DNA from 3 places in the Ferrimonas sp. YFM genome. Region 2 is predicted to be linked to each of the others. Evidence: riboswitches for the same ligand, from Rfam matches in the RefSeq annotation. Region 2 holds a riboswitch; each other region holds the start of a gene.
What was found. A riboswitch is a leader RNA that binds a small molecule or an ion and turns the genes downstream of it on or off. The one in region 2 is predicted to bind cyclic di-GMP.
Positions count from the first base shown of each region.

Region 1: it holds a riboswitch for cyclic di-GMP, as region 2 does, so the genes downstream of both, QUE41_RS19950 (hypothetical protein) here and QUE41_RS19320 (hypothetical protein) in region 2, are expected to answer to the same signal.
Region 3: it holds a riboswitch for cyclic di-GMP, as region 2 does, so the genes downstream of both, QUE41_RS08540 (hypothetical protein) here and QUE41_RS19320 (hypothetical protein) in region 2, are expected to answer to the same signal.

Region 1 is NZ_AP027368.1:4,311,609-4,317,255, forward strand. Features, by position in the region: gene QUE41_RS19935 (TatD family hydrolase) at 1-458, shown strand, start outside; gene hemB (porphobilinogen synthase) at 612-1,583, shown strand; gene QUE41_RS19945 (thioredoxin family protein) at 1,746-2,285, shown strand; cyclic di-GMP riboswitch class I at 2,479-2,558, shown strand; gene QUE41_RS19950 (hypothetical protein) at 2,638-5,283, shown strand; gene QUE41_RS19955 (prepilin-type N-terminal cleavage/methylation domain-containing protein) at 5,401-5,647, shown strand, end outside.
Region 2 is NZ_AP027368.1:4,179,483-4,185,129, forward strand. Features, by position in the region: gene rsmH (16S rRNA (cytosine(1402)-N(4))-methyltransferase RsmH) at 1-493, opposite strand, end outside; gene mraZ (division/cell wall cluster transcriptional repressor MraZ) at 493-951, opposite strand; gene QUE41_RS19320 (hypothetical protein) at 1,320-3,341, opposite strand; cyclic di-GMP riboswitch class I at 3,424-3,504, opposite strand; gene QUE41_RS19325 (ClpXP protease specificity-enhancing factor) at 3,972-4,409, opposite strand; gene sspA (stringent starvation protein SspA) at 4,402-5,031, opposite strand; gene QUE41_RS19335 (cytochrome c1) at 5,124-5,647, opposite strand, start outside.
Region 3 is NZ_AP027368.1:1,813,932-1,819,578, forward strand. Features, by position in the region: gene QUE41_RS08535 (M90 family metallopeptidase) at 1-508, opposite strand, end outside; gene QUE41_RS08540 (hypothetical protein) at 597-4,364, opposite strand; cyclic di-GMP riboswitch class I at 4,771-4,855, opposite strand; gene QUE41_RS08545 (HAD family hydrolase) at 5,255-5,647, shown strand, end outside.

The DNA.
Region 1 (5,647 bases), 130 kb from region 2:
GCCGCGCCTTCGAGGCCCAGCTGAGGCTGGCCTGCGACCTGGGCAAACCGGCGCTGATGCACTGCCGGGATGCCGGCGAGGAGTTCACCGCCATGGTGTCAGAGGTGCGAGGCAACCTCAGCGGCGGGGTGCTGCACTGCTTCACCGGCAGCGAACAGGAACTGCATCAGGCCCTGGAACTGGACCTCTATATCGGCATCACCGGCTGGGTCTGTGACGAGCGCCGGGGGGCAGAGCTGGCCCGGCTGGTACCGCAGATCCCCGATGACCGCCTGCTGCTGGAGACCGATGCCCCCTATCTGATCCCCAGGGACATCCGCCCCAAACCTAAGACCCGGCGCAACGAACCGAGATGGCTGCCACACATCGCCAATAAAGTGGCCGAGCTGCGCAACCAAAGTGTGGATACGCTGTCCCAACACTGTCTACAGAATGCCAAGCGCCTGTTTCAAGTGTGATTAAGCTCCTGCCTTAAGGAGTAGAGTTTGCTAATATTGACGCCGTTCTATCGGCCTGACCTCCGTCACACTGTGATCGGTCTTTGGCGATAACCCCTCATTCATAAGGAGCTGCAAGTGACCGTTGTAACCGGACCTTTTTCCCGCCGCCGTATGCGTCGGATGCGTCGCCATGACTTCTCCCGTCGCCTGATGGCCGAGAGCCAGCTGAGCGTCAACGATCTGATCTATCCGGTGTTCGTTCTGGAGGGCAATGCCCGTAAGGAACTGGTCGACTCCATGCCCGGCGTCGAGCGTCTCTCCATCGATCTGCTGATCGAAGAGGCCCGCGAGCTGGTGGAGCTGGGTATTCCGGCCGTAGCCCTGTTCCCGGTCACCCCTCAGGAGAAGAAGTCCCTGGGTGCCGAAGAGGCCTACAACCCTGAAGGCCTGGCCCAGAAAGCGGTCCGTGCCCTCAAGCGCGAATTCCCCGAGCTGGGGGTGATCACCGATGTGGCCCTGGATCCTTTCACCACCCACGGTCAGGACGGCATCATCGACGACGAGGGTTACATCCTCAATGACATCACCACCGAGGTGCTGGTGAAGCAGGCCCTGTCTCACGCCGAAGCCGGCGCCGACGTAGTGGCCCCCTCCGACATGATGGATGGCCGCATCGGCGCCATCCGTGACGCCCTGGAAGAGGCGGGTCACGTCAACACCCAGATTCTGGCCTACTCCGCCAAGTACTCCTCCAGCTACTACGGCCCCTTCCGCGACGCGGTCGGCTCCGCCGGCAACCTCAAAGGTGGCAACAAGCACACCTACCAGATGGATCCCGCCAACTCCGATGAGGCCCTGCAAGAGGTGGCCATGGACATCGAAGAGGGTGCCGACATGGTGATGGTGAAGCCTGGCATGCCCTACCTGGACATCGTGCGCCGGGTGAAAAGCGAACTGCAGGTGCCCACCTTCGCCTATCAAGTCAGCGGCGAGTACGCCATGCACATGGCCGCCATCCAGAACGGCTGGCTGGACGAGCGTAAGATCGTCATGGAGTCCCTGCTGTGCTTCAAGCGTGCCGGCGCCGATGGCGTGCTGACCTACTTCGCCAAGCGTGTGGCCCAGTGGCTGAACGAGAAGTAAGGTTCCGCGCCTGAACGACACAAGGGGAGCTTCGGCTCCCCTTTTCATTGCCCGCCCCTGTTCGGTTTTGACCGATCCCGGTCACGTTTCCACAATTCTGGAAGAACAAAGTCGACAATTCTGAGTCAGACTGGTCAGCAGGATAGAGAGAATGAGAGCACCATGAAAAAGACAACTTTGCTGGCCATGATGCTGGCCCCGGCTTTGATGAGCCCCTACGCTATGGCAAACTCCGGCTGTGGTTTCGAAGAGGGCCAGAAGGGCCCCTTCGCCACCTGCACCCAAGAGGAGAAACAGGAGGTAATTTTGACCGGTGAACTGGCCATGGCCGACATTATTGACGCGATCCCCGGCTACGGAGACAACTTCGACAGCTACGCACCCCAGTCCAACTGGGTTGACGCCCTGAAGGCGGTAGACACCCCCACGGAGATCGTGGTGATCATCGGCACCTGGTGCCCCGACTGCCATCGCGAGACCCCACGCTTCGCCAAACTGCTGGAGCAGGTCGGCAACGACAAGCTGTCCGTGCGCTACATCGGCGTCGATCGCCAGAAATCCGATCCGCAGAACCTGGCGGCCGCCTATGAGTTCAAGCGCATCCCCACCTTTATGGTGATCCAGGATGGCAAGGAGATCGGCCGCATCGTCGAGACTCCCAAGCACTCCCTGGAGCAGGATCTGGCCGAGATCCTCAAATAATCCCCTCAGGCCGAATCAGCCCAACTGGTTCGGCCTCTTAGCGCCACTTCAAAACATTGATTTGTAAAGACAATATTTACAAGCGCCCATCACTTCATCTCAGTACCAAGTACACCCACTGACACCCTCACTTCACCATGCTCTAATGGTCCCGACCCAAGGATAAACCGAGTCCTGGGTTCAGTTTTCGTTACGCTGACAATGGCAAACCAACCGTGAGGTTGGGACGCAAAGCTTCCGGTCTCGCCCAAGCGAGATAGCGGGGTTTCCAGCGGTGAGTCCCTCTTTGGGAGGACTCCACACAGCCAAAGACAGCGTTTGGATAGGATCAACCATTGGAGATGGTAGATTTATGCAGTTCAAGCGCCACCTTATCGCCCTGTCCCTGACAGCGGCTCTGACCCAACTCACCGCCTGTGGCGGCGGCTCCTCTGACTCCGCCCCGGCACCTCAACCCGAACCCCAGCCAGGCCAAAGCCTTGAAGGCGCGACCGCCGATGGTTATCTGGTCAATGCCCAGGTATGTCTGGATCTCAACCGCAACGGCGAATGCGACGCCGATGAGCCCAGCACCCTGACCCAGGCCGGAGGCCAGTACAGTTTCGAAAACCTCGATGCCACCCTGGATCTCAGCCAGGTGCAGATGCTGGTGAAGGTGATTGCCGGCCAGACCGAGGATGAAGACAACCCGGGCGTAGTGCTGACCCAGGGCTACACCATGACGGCACCGGCCGGTGTGGTGGAGTTTGTCAGCCCGCTGACCACCCTGCTCGCCTCTGAGATGGACAGGGCCGGTGTGGATCAGGAAACCGCGGCAGCGGCCCTGGAACAAACCCTGGGCATTCTGGGCTCGGATCTGAGCCTGGTCGAGGACTACATCGTCGGCAAGCAGCAACAGGCCAACGGCGACGGCTACAAGCGGCTGCACCGAGTGGCCCAGGTGGTCGCCCGGGTGACCGCCAAGGCGAAACATGCCGTAGAGCAGAACGGCGGCACCGGCGGCGACGCCGAAGACAATGAAGTGGCCGACGCCATCGCCGAAACCCTGACCGAAAACCTGGAGCGTCTGGTGAACCGGGTGGATGAGGCGGAAGCCAATGGCCAGGAGCCCGATGCCGACACCATCGCCGACGAAGTCGCCGGCGAGCTGCCTCTTGACCCGGAAGACGTGCAGGACAGAGTCGAGCGTAAGCGCGAGCGCGGCGACCTCGAAGAGGCCAGTCTGCTGACCCTGCTTGAGTCTGAAGGGGGCATGTTCGAGCTGGATGGCCACTCCGAGGTGTTCTTTGACGCCAGCACCAACCAGTGCATCAAAGAGCGCGAGCTGGGCTACCAGCAGATTCAGAAGGTGGAATCCCTGATCACCTTCAACCGCTTCCGTTATGACGGCCCTGACGCCGGTTTTGTCGAGATTACCGAAGAGGAAGATCGCGACATGCTGGTGTGGAAAGGGGAAGCCTGGGCGGAGATGAACGACCAGGTGGAGGTGGTCTCCCTGGAGGAGGATGGCTCAGTCATCGTCAGCTCCGATATGGATGGCCGCCAGCAGGTCTGGGCTCAGCAGCTGGATCTGTCTGATTTGAAACTTAAGCGCTACGCCAAGGGCGAACACGAGTGGAAATCCCTGTTCAGTGGCGACCACCTCTTCCCTGAGGGTGCCAGCGGTTTCCAGATGACCTTCAAGCAGCTGGAGAGCCGCGCCATGCTGCCCTACCGGGCAGAGTGTGACGCCTCGGTTCGGTGGTGCAACCAGGTGGTTCTGCCAACGGGTCCGGTTCAGACTCTGGCCGAGCTGATGAATGACGCCGACACCGAAGAGCCCAAACTGGTCTACATAGGTGGTGACGATGACACCAGCCTGGCCGTTGCCCTTCAGGGCTCCATTGAACAGGAGCAGGGTCAGGTACAACTCTATGTCATAGAGCACGATGAGTGCGATGACAACGGCTGTGGCGCTCCCGAGCTGAAAGAGAACGCCGACGCCAGCTGGAACAAAACCCCCATGGGCCTGGTGCTGAACCTGCCTGAGTGGGGCCACTCCTTTACCCATCGTCGCCGGGCGCAGCCTCTTCTGACCGAATACGAAGGGGCGGTACGTCACGGCTTTGTCCTTGGCGAAGGCCTGACCCGCAGCGATCAGTGGGGCTTCAACCAGGTGGCCATGGACGCCTTCCTGGCCAATCTGGGGACTCCGGAGCTGCGTGAGGTAGAAGATGCCGAGGAGTGTGGCTTCGAACCAGACGACGGCCAGGAGCCCGATGACGGTGTGGAGCCCGGCGAAGAGCCGACCACCCCGGATCTGGTGGCCGATGAAACCGCCATGGCCGCCCTGGTGGGCAAACGTTATCTGGCTCAGGACGGCGACTTTGAGGCGCTGATCCACTTCAGCCGCGAAGGACAGGTACAGGTCTGGCTGGAGGAGCTGGAGGGCGACCTCATGGAAACCGAGATCCTGCTTGGTTCATGGCTGGTTGACGCCAACCATCAGTTGCAAATGCTGTTTGGTTCCGATGATCAGGTACTGATTCAGCTTCCTGCGGAAGGTCTGGGCAGCGACGTGATGAAAGTGTCTGAAGAGGAGGAGGGCCAGGTACGCGAATACAGCATGAGCCTGGTGCGCCCCTTCACCCTTGAGGGACTGGCAGCGCCACTGGACCTGAGACTCTCCGCCATGGGTCAGGAGAGCTGCGTACTGGATCTGCACCTCAATGGCCTGCCCACCGATCAGGAAGGTTTTGGCTGGGTCGATCAGGCCCAATGTCCTGAAGAGGATCCCAATGCGCCGACGGCCTTTGAGATGGTCTGGTACCTGACCGACTCCGGCCTGGAGCTGAGCCCCATTGATCCCAATGGTGAAGCCTCACCCCAGCGCCATCACCTCTACTGGTTTGGCAGTGAAGGCACGGAACAGGTGCTGACCCGAAGCTTTGCCATCGCCGAGGATGGCACCGCCGAGCTGGAATCTCTGGACAGTTTCCAGTTCAGCCTGATTCGTTAACCCTAGCATCAAGGGGCGGCCTGAGCCGCCCCTTCTCTTTGATACTCTTACCAATTTCCTGCAAATCCGTTACCCTTACCCCTCTGGACTGATCTGTGCTGACCTAAGGGCTCAAGGATGAAGATACGCGGATTTACCCTGATTGAACTGGTGCTGGTGCTGATCCTTCTGGGCATTTTGGCCATAGTGGCCCTGCCCCGCTTTCTCAACCTGACACCGGAAGCTCAGGCAAATGCCGCCAGGGCCCAGACAGCCGCCCTGCAGCAGGCGGTGGAGTTTGCCCATGCCAAATGGCAGTTGGAGAGCCCAGGCGAGGAGATCGTCAACCTTCCCGGCTATGTGGGCGGCGTATTGGACATGAATC
Region 2 (5,647 bases):
GACCGGCGTACTTGTCCTCACCGAAGGTGCGAATCACCCAGGCGATGTCCTTGGCATCCGCCCGCTCCAGCCACTGAGCCGCGGTCTCGCCCTGGCTGTTGTCCATGCGCATATCCAGCGGACCGTCCCGCAGGAAGCTGAAGCCGCGCTCGGCGTCATCCAGCTGAGGAGAAGACACCCCCAGATCCAGCAGGACGCCATCCACCTTGCCTTCGAGTCCGCGCTCTTTCAGGTAGTCTGCCAGGCCGGAGAAGGGACCGTGAATGATGCGGAACCTGGAATCGGTCCGCTCCAGCTCCTCGGCCACCGCCACCGCCTGAGGGTCGCGGTCGATGCCGTACAGGCGACCATCGGGCCCCAGGCGAGACAAGATCTCCCGGCTGTGACCACCACGGCCGAAGGTACCGTCGACATAGATGCCGTCCGGTTTGATGTTCAATCCATCCACCGCCTCTTTGAGCAGCACGGTGACATGACTAAAAGTTTCCGCCATCAGAGGGCAAATTCCTGTAAACGTTGATTATCGATAAAGGCTTCCGCTTCCACTGCGGCATGGGAGGCTTCAATCTGGTTCTGCCAGTTCTCTTCCGACCAGATCTCAAACTTGTTCAGTTGGCCCACCAGCATCAGCTGCTTCTCCAGAGAGGCGAATTGACGCAGGGGAGGCGGTATCAGTACCCTTCCCATGCGGTCTATCTCCACGTCGCTGGCATAACCGAGCAGCAACCGTTTTACGGCCCGCTCACTGGGCTGGGTATCCGACAGGCGCGCCAGTTTCTGCTCCACTTCGCTCCAGGCTTGGAGGGGGTACAGCAACAGGCAGGGGGAGTGAATGTCTACGGTAACCACCAAGGGACCGGCGTCTTCCGCACACAACAACGGCCGGTATCGCTTTGGTATGGCGATCCGGCCTTTGGCATCAAGTGCGATGCTGCTGGCGCCTCTGAACACTGGCTACTCCATCCCTGTTAAATTTCAGTCGGACAAGGTTTTCCCACAAATAACCACTTTTTCCCACAAGCTACCAAGTTTATGGACACAAAGCGAGGATTGTCAAGGAAGCCAGATGAAGGCTAAAGCCTGTATTTTCGGGGCTTTACGCTTAGTTTTTAGAGAGTTATCCGGGAATTAATCGCAGGTGGGAATGATGGATAAATCCCACTTGGCAGGAAAGAGTCACGGGGCCCGACCAGGGACCCCGTGATGTATATCGGCTTTGTGCCGGTCAGTCTGATGACCCCTAGCAGGCGAGCCCCCCCGAACAGCCTTGCGGTCGAGTCCAGTTCACTCATCGGAGCTGGCCTGCGGGTCATCCCCTGTTACTGGGCCTGAGCCTGCCAGTAGAGGGAGTTGGCCGCCCCCAGATAGGCACGATACCAGCTCAGATCTCCGTAGTGGCGCAGGATGTGGTCGGCCACCAGACCCACGCGGGGATCCCATCCCTGCAGCTCAATCCAGTCGTAGCCGATGGCCATCTGGTCCCAGGTGGAGCTGACTCCGGTGCCATCCACGCCGAAGCTGGCCATGGCCGGTGCCAGGAATACGCGCTCGACCAGGGCATTGGCCATACAGGTCAGAGGCTCATCGTTATCCAGCAGGCCCTCCTGGCGGGCCACCACCATGAAGCCAACATCCAGGTGGGCATGGTTGAAGTCCTCCATCTTGCCGCCACCGTTGGCCAGGAACTGGTAGTCCCAGTTACACAGGTTGTCGCTCTCCATCCTCAGGTTGTCCATGTAGAAACCGAGGATCTCCCTGGCTTTCTGACCCAGGTCGCTGTTGCCCTGTCCCCACTTGTCCAGGTAGATCATCGCCGTACCCAGAGTCATGTCGTGGTTGAACGGCAGCGGGTTGGAGAACAGACCACCGTCGCCATAGTCCTCGTTCTTGTAGTTCACATAGAAGTAGGACCCCTGAATGGCACCGTTCTTGGTGGTGCTGAACGAGCTGTCGTGGGCACGCACGATTCGCTCGGCCCGGCCGATGTAGTAATCCGCCCGCTCCATGTACTGGGTGAGGTTCTCACTCTTGATGTGATCCACCAGCCGCAGGATGCTGTTGAGGATCATACCGTCGGTCAGCGCCTCATTTCGCCAGGCACCGTTATAGGGACGACGCCAGCCAGGTACCGGCAGACCCGGGGTATTCAGGTACAGCTTGGGTGCCAGTCCCTCATAGGGCTCGTTATGGATATTCAACTCACCACGCTCTACCCGCTTCTCATCGGTGTAGTTGAACATGTGGTCAGCCAGCTCCACGGCATAATCCAGGTACTTGGTGTCACCATAGGTCTCAGCCATACGCACATAGGCACGCATCCAGTAATGACCCTGCCAGGCAAACTTCTTCTCGTCATTGCCATTGGTGGTCCCGATCAGCGGACGCTGGTTTGGATAGCTCTTGTCAAACTCAGCATCCCAGTCCGCCTGACTGGCCACATGGGGCACAGGCGCCGACACGTTGGAGGTGATCGCCTGCCAGTCGCCACTGCCCAGTCCGTGCAACAGGTGAGTGCCCTCGGCGCCGTCGCCGGAGGCCACCACACCCTGGTCCTGATCGAAGGTCAGGGTGCGGGTCTTCTCCGCGTTGTCCAGATCCACCAGTGCCAGGGCCTGAAGTCCCCCTGAGGAGTAGCTGTCGTTCAGACGGTAGATCCAGCGGTAGGTGGCGGCATCCGCGTCCACCGCACCGTCGTTGATGCTGGCCTGGCTCTCGCCATCGGACGCGCTGAGCTTACCGTTATCCACGGTGATCTCCACATAGCGGGTACGGTTGAACTCGAACGGACCGGTGAGCGACACGGTGTTGCCGTTCCAGCGACCTTCGACGCTGTTGTGACTGAAGGAGAGGTAGTCTCCGTCGTCAGCGGACACCAGTACGGTGCTGGCTCCCGGGTCACTGTTCACGTCGTCCAGCCAGGCCACCAAACGGAACTCGCCGTCGGCTTGCCAGTCGGCAATCTCGCCATAGGCATTCTGACCGTTGAAGTAGACTGCGTCCCCCTGCAGCACCGGGGCCACCTCTGGGTCCGGTTCAGGCTCAGGATCCGGGTCCGGCTCGGGATCCGGGTCCGGCTCAGGATCCGGCTCTGGCTCAGGATCCGGGTCCGGCTCGGGATCCGGGTCGGGCTCAGGATCCGGGTCCGGCTCTGGGTCTGGATCCGGGTCCGGCTCAGGATCCGGGTCAGGAATCACCGGCGGTGGCTCAGGGTCCGGATTTGGATTGCTGCTGTCCCCACCTGAACCGCCACAGGCGCTCAGGGTAAAAGTAAGAAGTGCTGCCCCAAACAAGCTCTTCAACGGTACGATGCCGTTGTTAATCTGTTCTTGTTGCCGATTCAAGTCTGATTTCTCCAACTGTCGGCAGATAAGAGACGTGCGCAGGCAGGGACTTCAACCCGGGAAGGAAGACCATTGCCAGACATGAGGTAGTCCCGCTGTCTTGCCACTGACGGTAAGACCGGTGACTTTGCGCCTCCCACCAGGGGAGTTGCCTTTATCTGCTGTCTGATTATTGAGTGTTGAACAGGCGCGGCCCCCAGGGGATGCGCCGACATAACTGGGGAACAGAATACTGATCGACCACTTTCTGGACAAACCACTCAAAATGGCCAAGTTGACTTGAAAAGAGGCCCATTCCTGAGTGATTTATGACCTTGTTTAACGACACTTTAGTATCGTGTTAACCAAGGACTTCATCAAGAAATTGCCGAAGAATCAGGGTAAGTCTCTGGGATGCGGTATCTTTCTTCCACCGACTCTGGCGAGAACATGGAAGTCGTCGCTTGCTGGAAAACTTTAGCCCACGAAGTCCATTTTGCGATCCAGATCACACAAATGAGATCGGTTACAATTCGTCCAACTTGAAGCACGGAGTTATCCCGAAGCTTTGCTCCAGATTACCGAACAAAGTTCAGGGAACTTTCCAGAAAAAGCGCAAAAAAAAAACGCGGCCATCGCCGCGTTTCTTGTCTATTTGATCACCCTTAAGCTGGGGCGTCCCTTTGCCGGGGCCTCCGGCTTGGGTTCTGCCTCTGTGGGCGATGGCTCAGGCAGGGGAGCGTCATCCCCTTCGAGCACCTGCTCGTACGCCTCTTCCGGCGGGAACAGAGTCCCAGCGCCGTTCTCACGGGCATAGATCGCCTCGATGGCGTACAGGGGCACAACCAGCGCCTGTGGCTGTCCGCCAAATCGGGCGTTAAACCTGACTTCGTCGATACCCAGCTGCAGATTGCCCACAGCATGGGGCGCCACATTCAATACGATCTGACCATCATTCACATACTGACGGGGCACGACTACACCGGGAAGATCCGCATTGACCGCCAGGTGGGGGGTCAGACCGTTGTCCACCAGCCAGTCATACATCGCCCGCAACAGGTAGGGGCGTTGAGGGCTCAGCTCAGACACCGATGCGCAGCTCACGCTCGGCTTCGGTCAGGGAAGCCTTGAAGGACTCACGCTCAAACACGCGGGTCATGTAGGCTTTCACCTCGTTGCTGCCGCGACCGCTCACTTCGATACCCAGCTGAGGCAAACGCCAGAACAGGGCCGCCAGGTAACAGTCGACCAGGGTGAACTCCTCACTCATGAAGTAGGGAGTCTCGGCAAACACGGGCGCCAGACCCAGGATGCTTTCGGTCAGCTCTTTACGGGCCGCTTCCGCGCGGTCACCACGCATGATGCGCTCGGCCAGGGCATACCAATCTTTCTGGATGCGGTACATCATCAGACGGCTCTGGCCACGGGATACAGGGTATACCGGCATAAGCGGTGGATGAGGGAAACGCTCGTCCAGGTACTCCATGATGATGCGGGAGTTATACAGTACAAGCTCGCGGTCCAGCAGGGTCGGTACGCTGTTGTAGGGGTTCAACTCCACCAGCTCATCCGGCAGATGGTTGGGGTCAACCTGAATCACCTCGACACCCACGCCCTTCTCAGCCAACACGATGCGCACTTGGTGGCTGTACAGATCACTAGCACCGGAAAACAGTGCCATTACAGAGCGCTTATTGGCAGCAACAGCCATCGAATCCTCCAAACTCTTTCAGAAACGGTAAAACAGTTGGGGGCGAGACCGCCCCCAACTGCGCAAGAGGTAGATTGTAACCTTATTGGCGTTTAGTGTACATCTCGCCAGTATTCCTTCTTCAACAGGTAAGCGATGATAAAGAAGATAAACAGGAAACCCAGTACCCATTTGCCGAGACGTTCACGCTCCAGCTTCACCGGCTCACCGGTGTAGGCCAGGAAGTTGGTGATGTCACGAACATACTGATCGTACTCCTCGGCAGTCAGAGAACCGCCGGTCGCCACTATGGTGCCATCTTCCTGCAGCACCGGAGTGCCTTGCAGCCCCTCCAGCACATGAGGCATGCCCACGGCAGGGAACACCAGGTTGTTGACGCCGAATGGACGGCTCTCATCCACATAGAAGGTCTTCAGATAGGAGTAGATCCAGTCCGGGCTCTTCAGACGGGCTTCCAGAGTCAGATCCGGTGGCGCCGCACCAAACCACTGGGCACCGTCATCAGTGCTCAGGGCCGTGGTGATCTGCTCACCCACCTTGGCATCGGTGTGAATCAGGGCGCTGACCTCATCTTCGGTCATCTCCAGATCGTCGGCGATGCGCTGATAGCGCTGGT
Region 3 (5,647 bases), 2.3 Mb from region 2:
TGCCACCGTTGGCCATATCCAGCTTGTGGGCCAGTTCGTGGATCACCAGGTTAAACCCGCTCCACTGCCTGCTGTAGCCCAGCTCTGACAGGGACAGGATCACCGGCCCCTGTTCCCACGCCTCGCCCGACAGCTCCTCCACGCTCTGATGTTCGACGCCGTTGTCGTCCAGGTAGTGGCGATCGCTGACAAACTCCTCAGGATAGATCAGCAGCTCATGGAACACTCCATAGGCCTCCAGCCCCAGATTGAGCACGGGCAGGGCGGCCATCAGGGCGATGTCGATGCAGTGATCATCGGTGAGCTTGGCCCCCATCACCGGGGTAAAGCGTTTGTCGTGAAGAAAGCACCAGCCCAGCTCCATCAGGCGGGTCTGCTCGCCTGCGGTGAGACCATGGAGAATGGCCAGGGCATCCAGGTTCTGCTGCCAGCGGGCCCGGCGCTCAGGGTCGAATCGAGCCAGCAGTCTCTGCCGCCGCCAGTTGGAGAAAAAGTCAAACATGGCCATAGCTTAGCTGCAGAAGCCAGGGAAGGGAATGGTTGGGAAAATGACATTAAAAAAAGGCGACCCGAAGGCCGCCTTTGCGTGTGGGGGATTACTTGTTCTGCCAGTGCAGCATCTGGGCCCAGGCCAGGTAGGGGCGGTACCAGGTGACCTGACCATACTGACGCAGCACGTGCTTGTTGATCTCGGTAACACGGGCGTCCCAAGGGGCCAGCTCAGACCAGTCGTAACCGGTGGCGATCTGGTCCCAACGCTTGCTGATGCCGCCGCCGGCGACGTCGTAATGCAGCATGCCAGGCGCCATGAACACCTTGTCGGTCAGGGTCTTGGTCAGACACTTCAGGTCGCTGTCATCGGAGGCATAGCCTTCGTTGTAGGCGGTCACCATGAAGCCTACGTCCAGGTGGGCGTGGTTTACGTCTTCCAGCTTGTTGTCACCGCTGCTGTTGAAGGCGTAATCCCAGGTGCAGGTGCCATCACTGTTGTAGCGCATATGGTCTTTGAAGAAGCCGTGGATCTCCCGGACCCGCTGCTCCATCACTGGCTCGCCGCCATCCAGCCACTTGTTCACGTAGATCATGGCGATGCCCATGGTCATGTCGTGGTTGTAGGGCATGGGGTTGGAGAACAGCCCAGAGTCGCCATAGTCACTGTTTTTGTAGTTAACGTAGAAGTAGGACCCCTGAATCGCACTGTTTTTGGTGGTGCTGTAGGAGGAGTCGTGGCTGCGGATGATCCGCGCCGCTTCCGCCAGGTACTGGTCCGCCTTGGCGGTGTACTGGGTCTTGTTCTCAGACTTGATGTAGTCCGCAACCCGGGTGATGGCATTCAGGATCTGGCCATCACTCAGTACCTCAATACGCCAGCCGTTGTAGGGGCGACGCCATCCTGGAGCAGGTTTGCCAGGGTTGTTGAGGAAGTACTTGGGAGCCAGGTCGTAGGGCTGGCTACCCAGGTTCAGCTCGCCACGGGCAACGCGCTTCTCGTCGGTGTAGTTGAACATGTGGTCAATCAGTTCAACGGCGTAGTCCAGGTACTTGTCGTCGTTGAAGGTCTTGGCCATGGTCAGGTAGGAACGCAGCCAGTAGTGGCCTTCCCAGGCAAACTTCTTCTGATCGTTACCATTGGTGGTGTTCAGCAGGGGACGGCCATTGCCATACACCTTGTTGAACTGAGCGTCCCACTCTGCCTGTGTGGCCAGCAGAGGACGGGGAGCAACCACGTTCTGGCTGATGGTCAGGAAGTCGCCGGAGCCGACACCGGACAGATAGCTGGCGTCGGTGCTGTTGCTCTTGGTTTCGATCACGCCCTGACTGGCGTTGAAGGTGTAGCCGCGAACGTTGTCGTCGTTGCTGTAGTCAATCAGAGCCAGAGCCTGCAGGGCACCGGTGCTGTAGTTGCTGCCGTTACGGAAAGCGGCATCGTAAGTGGCGTTGGTGGACACCGCACCGTTGTTGGTGGAGACCGTGGTTTGGCCGTCGGAGGCGGTCAAACGTCCGGACTTGACGTTGATCTCCACGTAACGGGTCTGGTCGAAGGCGAACTGACCCTCGATGCGCACGGTGGAGCTGCCAAACTTGGCTTCCACACTGTCGTGGCTGAAGGCCAGGTAGTTGCCATTGCCACTCACCAGATAGGTCAGAGCCGCGGCGTTGCTGTCCAGCTGATCCAGCCAGCCAACCACTCGGTACTCACCGCCAGGCTGCCAGGTTTGCAGGTCCAGGTAGGCACCGTTGCCGTTGAACTGCACTGCCTTGGCGTCGGCAGGCAACAGCAGGTCAGCATCTGGGTTGGTCACCGGAGGATCGGTGGGATCCGTCGGTTCGGTGGGATCCGTCGGCTCGGTTGGATCCGTCGGCTCGGTCGGGTCCGTTGGTTCGGTTGGGTCAGTCGGATCGGTAGGATCCGTTGGCTCAGTCGGTTCCGTAAGCTCGTTGCTGTCACCGGCAGGGTAGAGCGCATCCCACTGAGTCTGGTCAAAGTGAGTGGGCTCAGGATTGGATACAGTCAGGTTGCCCTGGAAGTAATCAGAGCTGCTGGTGTTGTGCACAGTACCGTTGTTGCCGCCCAGCTCCACCATGCCTTGCTCGGCATCGAAGGCGTAGGTGCGAGAATTGGCGGGATCGGCGTAATCGATCAGGCTGATGGCCTGCAGAGCACCCTTGGAGTAGGTGCCGTTGCGGCGGTAGAGCCAGTCGAAGGAGACCGCGGTTGGATCAAAAGCCGTGCTGCTGGCAGAGGCGGTGGTGACACCGTCGCTGGCGGTCAGCTTACCGTAGTCGATGGTCACATCGATGTAGCGCTGACCGGCGAAGTCAAACTTGCCCCAGATTCCGGGGAAGTCACTGCCGTACTTCACCTGCACATCTTTGTGGGTGAAGCCGATGAACTCTGAAGTGCCGGAGTTGCTCAGCAGGTAGGTGCGGGCGCCGCTGTCGCTGTCCAGCTCGGTCAGCCAGGCCACAACCCGGAATTTACCCTTGGGCTGCCAGGAAGCGATCTCACCGAAGTTGTTGACGCCGTCGAAGCGTACCGCCTGACCTGTGGTTGCAGGAGGCGTGGGCTCAACGGGGTCGGTGGGCTCAACCGGATCAGTCGGTTCAACCGGATCAGTGGGTTCAACCGGGTCGGTCGGCTCAACGGGATCCGTAGGTTCTACCGGATCAGTGGTGTCAGAACCACCGAATACGGCTTGCCACTCGGCGTCGCTGAACACACTGGTGTCGGGGTTGGTTACCTGGTGAGTACCCACGGAGTAGTCACCGGTCTGTACGCCGGCGAGGGTGTTTACCCCACTGCTGCCGCCAACCTCTGCCAGACCCTGGCCATTCTCAAAGCCATAGGCACGGGAGTTTTGCGGGTTGACCAGGTCCATCAGGATGATCGCCTGAACGCCAGCCAGGGAGAAGTCTTTGCTGCCACGACGCATCAGCCAGTTGTAGCTGACGCTGGTGGGATCGATGGCGCTGTTGCTGATGCTGTGTGTCACCTGGCCGTCGGTGGCGGTCAGTTTGCCGAAATCGACGGTCAGATCCAGGTACTTGGTGGCGTTGAAGCTGAATTTGTTCCAGATACCGGGATACTGGCCGTTCCACTGCCCCTGAACACTGCCGTGGTTCAGGCCGATGAACTCCTTGGACTTGGAGTCACTGATCAGGACGGTGCGCTGGTCGGCAACGGGGTCCAGTTCGCTCAGGTAGGCGATGACACGGAACTTACCGGTGGGCTGCCAGGTGGCGATCTCACCGTAGGCGTTGTCACCGTTAAAGCGGGCAGCGGCAGACTCGCCGGAAGGAGCGGGCTCTACAGGGTCGGTGGGCTCAACAGGATCGGTCGGCTCCACGGGATCAGTGGGCTCAACGGGATCGGTTGGCTCCACGGGATCAGTGGGCTCAACGGGATCGGTTGGCTCCACGGGGTCAACACCGCCGTTGCCAAATGCGGCATTCCATTGGCCATCGTCAAAATGGTCAGGGGCGGGATTGCTGATGGTGTGAGGGCCGGTGCGCCAGTCGCTTGTGCCAATGTTCACCAGAGGATCAAAAGACGCGCTGCCGCCTACCTCGACCAGGCCTTTGCCTTGTTGAAAGGCGTAGGCTCGGGAGTTGGCAGCATTGCCAAGATCGATCAGGGCCAGGCCCTGAATCGCACCTTGGGAAAAATCGCTGTAACCGCGGCGATAAAGCCAGTCAAACGCGACGGCGTCAGGCTGGATGCTCTTATTGCGCACGCTTCTGGTGGTGCTGCCGTCAGACGCGGTCAGCTTGCCGTAGTCCACCTGGATCTCCAGGTAGCGAGAAGTGGCAAAGTCCAGCTTGTTCCAAACGCCTGGATAGTCGCTGCCCCACTTACCCTGCACGCTGCTGTGGGTAAATGACAGGAAATCGGTGGTTGAGGAGGAACTCAGAAGAATCGTCCTGTTACTGGACGTTGGGTGTAGTTCGGCCAGCCAGGCGACAACCTTGTAGGGGCCGCTGGGTTGCCAGGCATCAATCTGGGAATACGCGTCATTGCCATTAAAATGAACGGCGTTGGAAGCGTTTACGGTCGTAGGAAAAAAAATAGATAGAAAGAAAACAAAAACAAGGGCATGCGATAGCGCACCACCTTGTCCAAGTGGTCTCCCCCAAAAAAACTGCCGAGCCATAATGACAAGCCTCAATTTAGCTGGGCAGACAAAATGGCGACGTCAGTGAGGGACTGCGACTACAAGACACAACCTCCATTTTTATAAGGAGTTGTGTGTCCACAGTACACCATCGACATGAGGTAATCCCGCTATCATGGACCGAAGTCTTTAGACCGGAGATATTGCGTCCTCAGCTTTCGCTGAGTTTGCCTTTGTCTGCTGTCGTGGTTACAACTGCCGGGCGCAACATGGATGTAACATTCCTTATGGGTTGCAAACGGCGCGTATGCCCGAAGGCGAAGGTAGAATGCCTAATCGATGATCGGAAAACAACCTAATGTTTGGATTATTGGGTTAAAAATGGCGCAAAGTGATGTTTATATGACCTTAAAACAGACACTTCCATGAGTGGTAAAAATTTTGTTATTTACTATGCGCAAAAGGTTCTTTGTCAGTAGGGAAAATTTATTTTAGGTGGCGCTTGTGTGTGGAGTGAGTCCCAAATGTGAGCCCTCTGTGAACGAAGGCCGTGCCGGACGAGCGATTTTCTCCGCAAGGTGGAGGGACCCGCACACCCTGCCTAAACTTAGAGCTGTTAAAAGAAACAGGGAGTTGACTTCGTGGGCGAGACAAAGGTGCTAGTCAACGATGGTGAGCAAAAGAGCGAAACGGTTCCCTTTCTGGTGCCGCCTGACGAGCTTGTCGACAGTTTGAGGGCCTGTCCGGAAGGGACGCCGCTTTTTATTGATGTCGACGATACCCTGTGGCTCAGTAACTCTACCGAGCAGTTCATTGCCTCGGTGCAGCCCTCTTTGTTGGTGGCTCTGTTTCTGCAATTGATGGATTTGCTGCAACCCTGGCGCTGGTTCAGCGGCGCCGAGCACCGTCACTACCGGGATCTGTATCGGGTCAAGGCGTTGCTCATGTTGTTTCCCTGGTCCAGAAAAATGTGGGCCAGCCGAGTCAGGCAGTTGGGGCCCGAATATCTCAATCACAAACTGATGGCGCCGCTG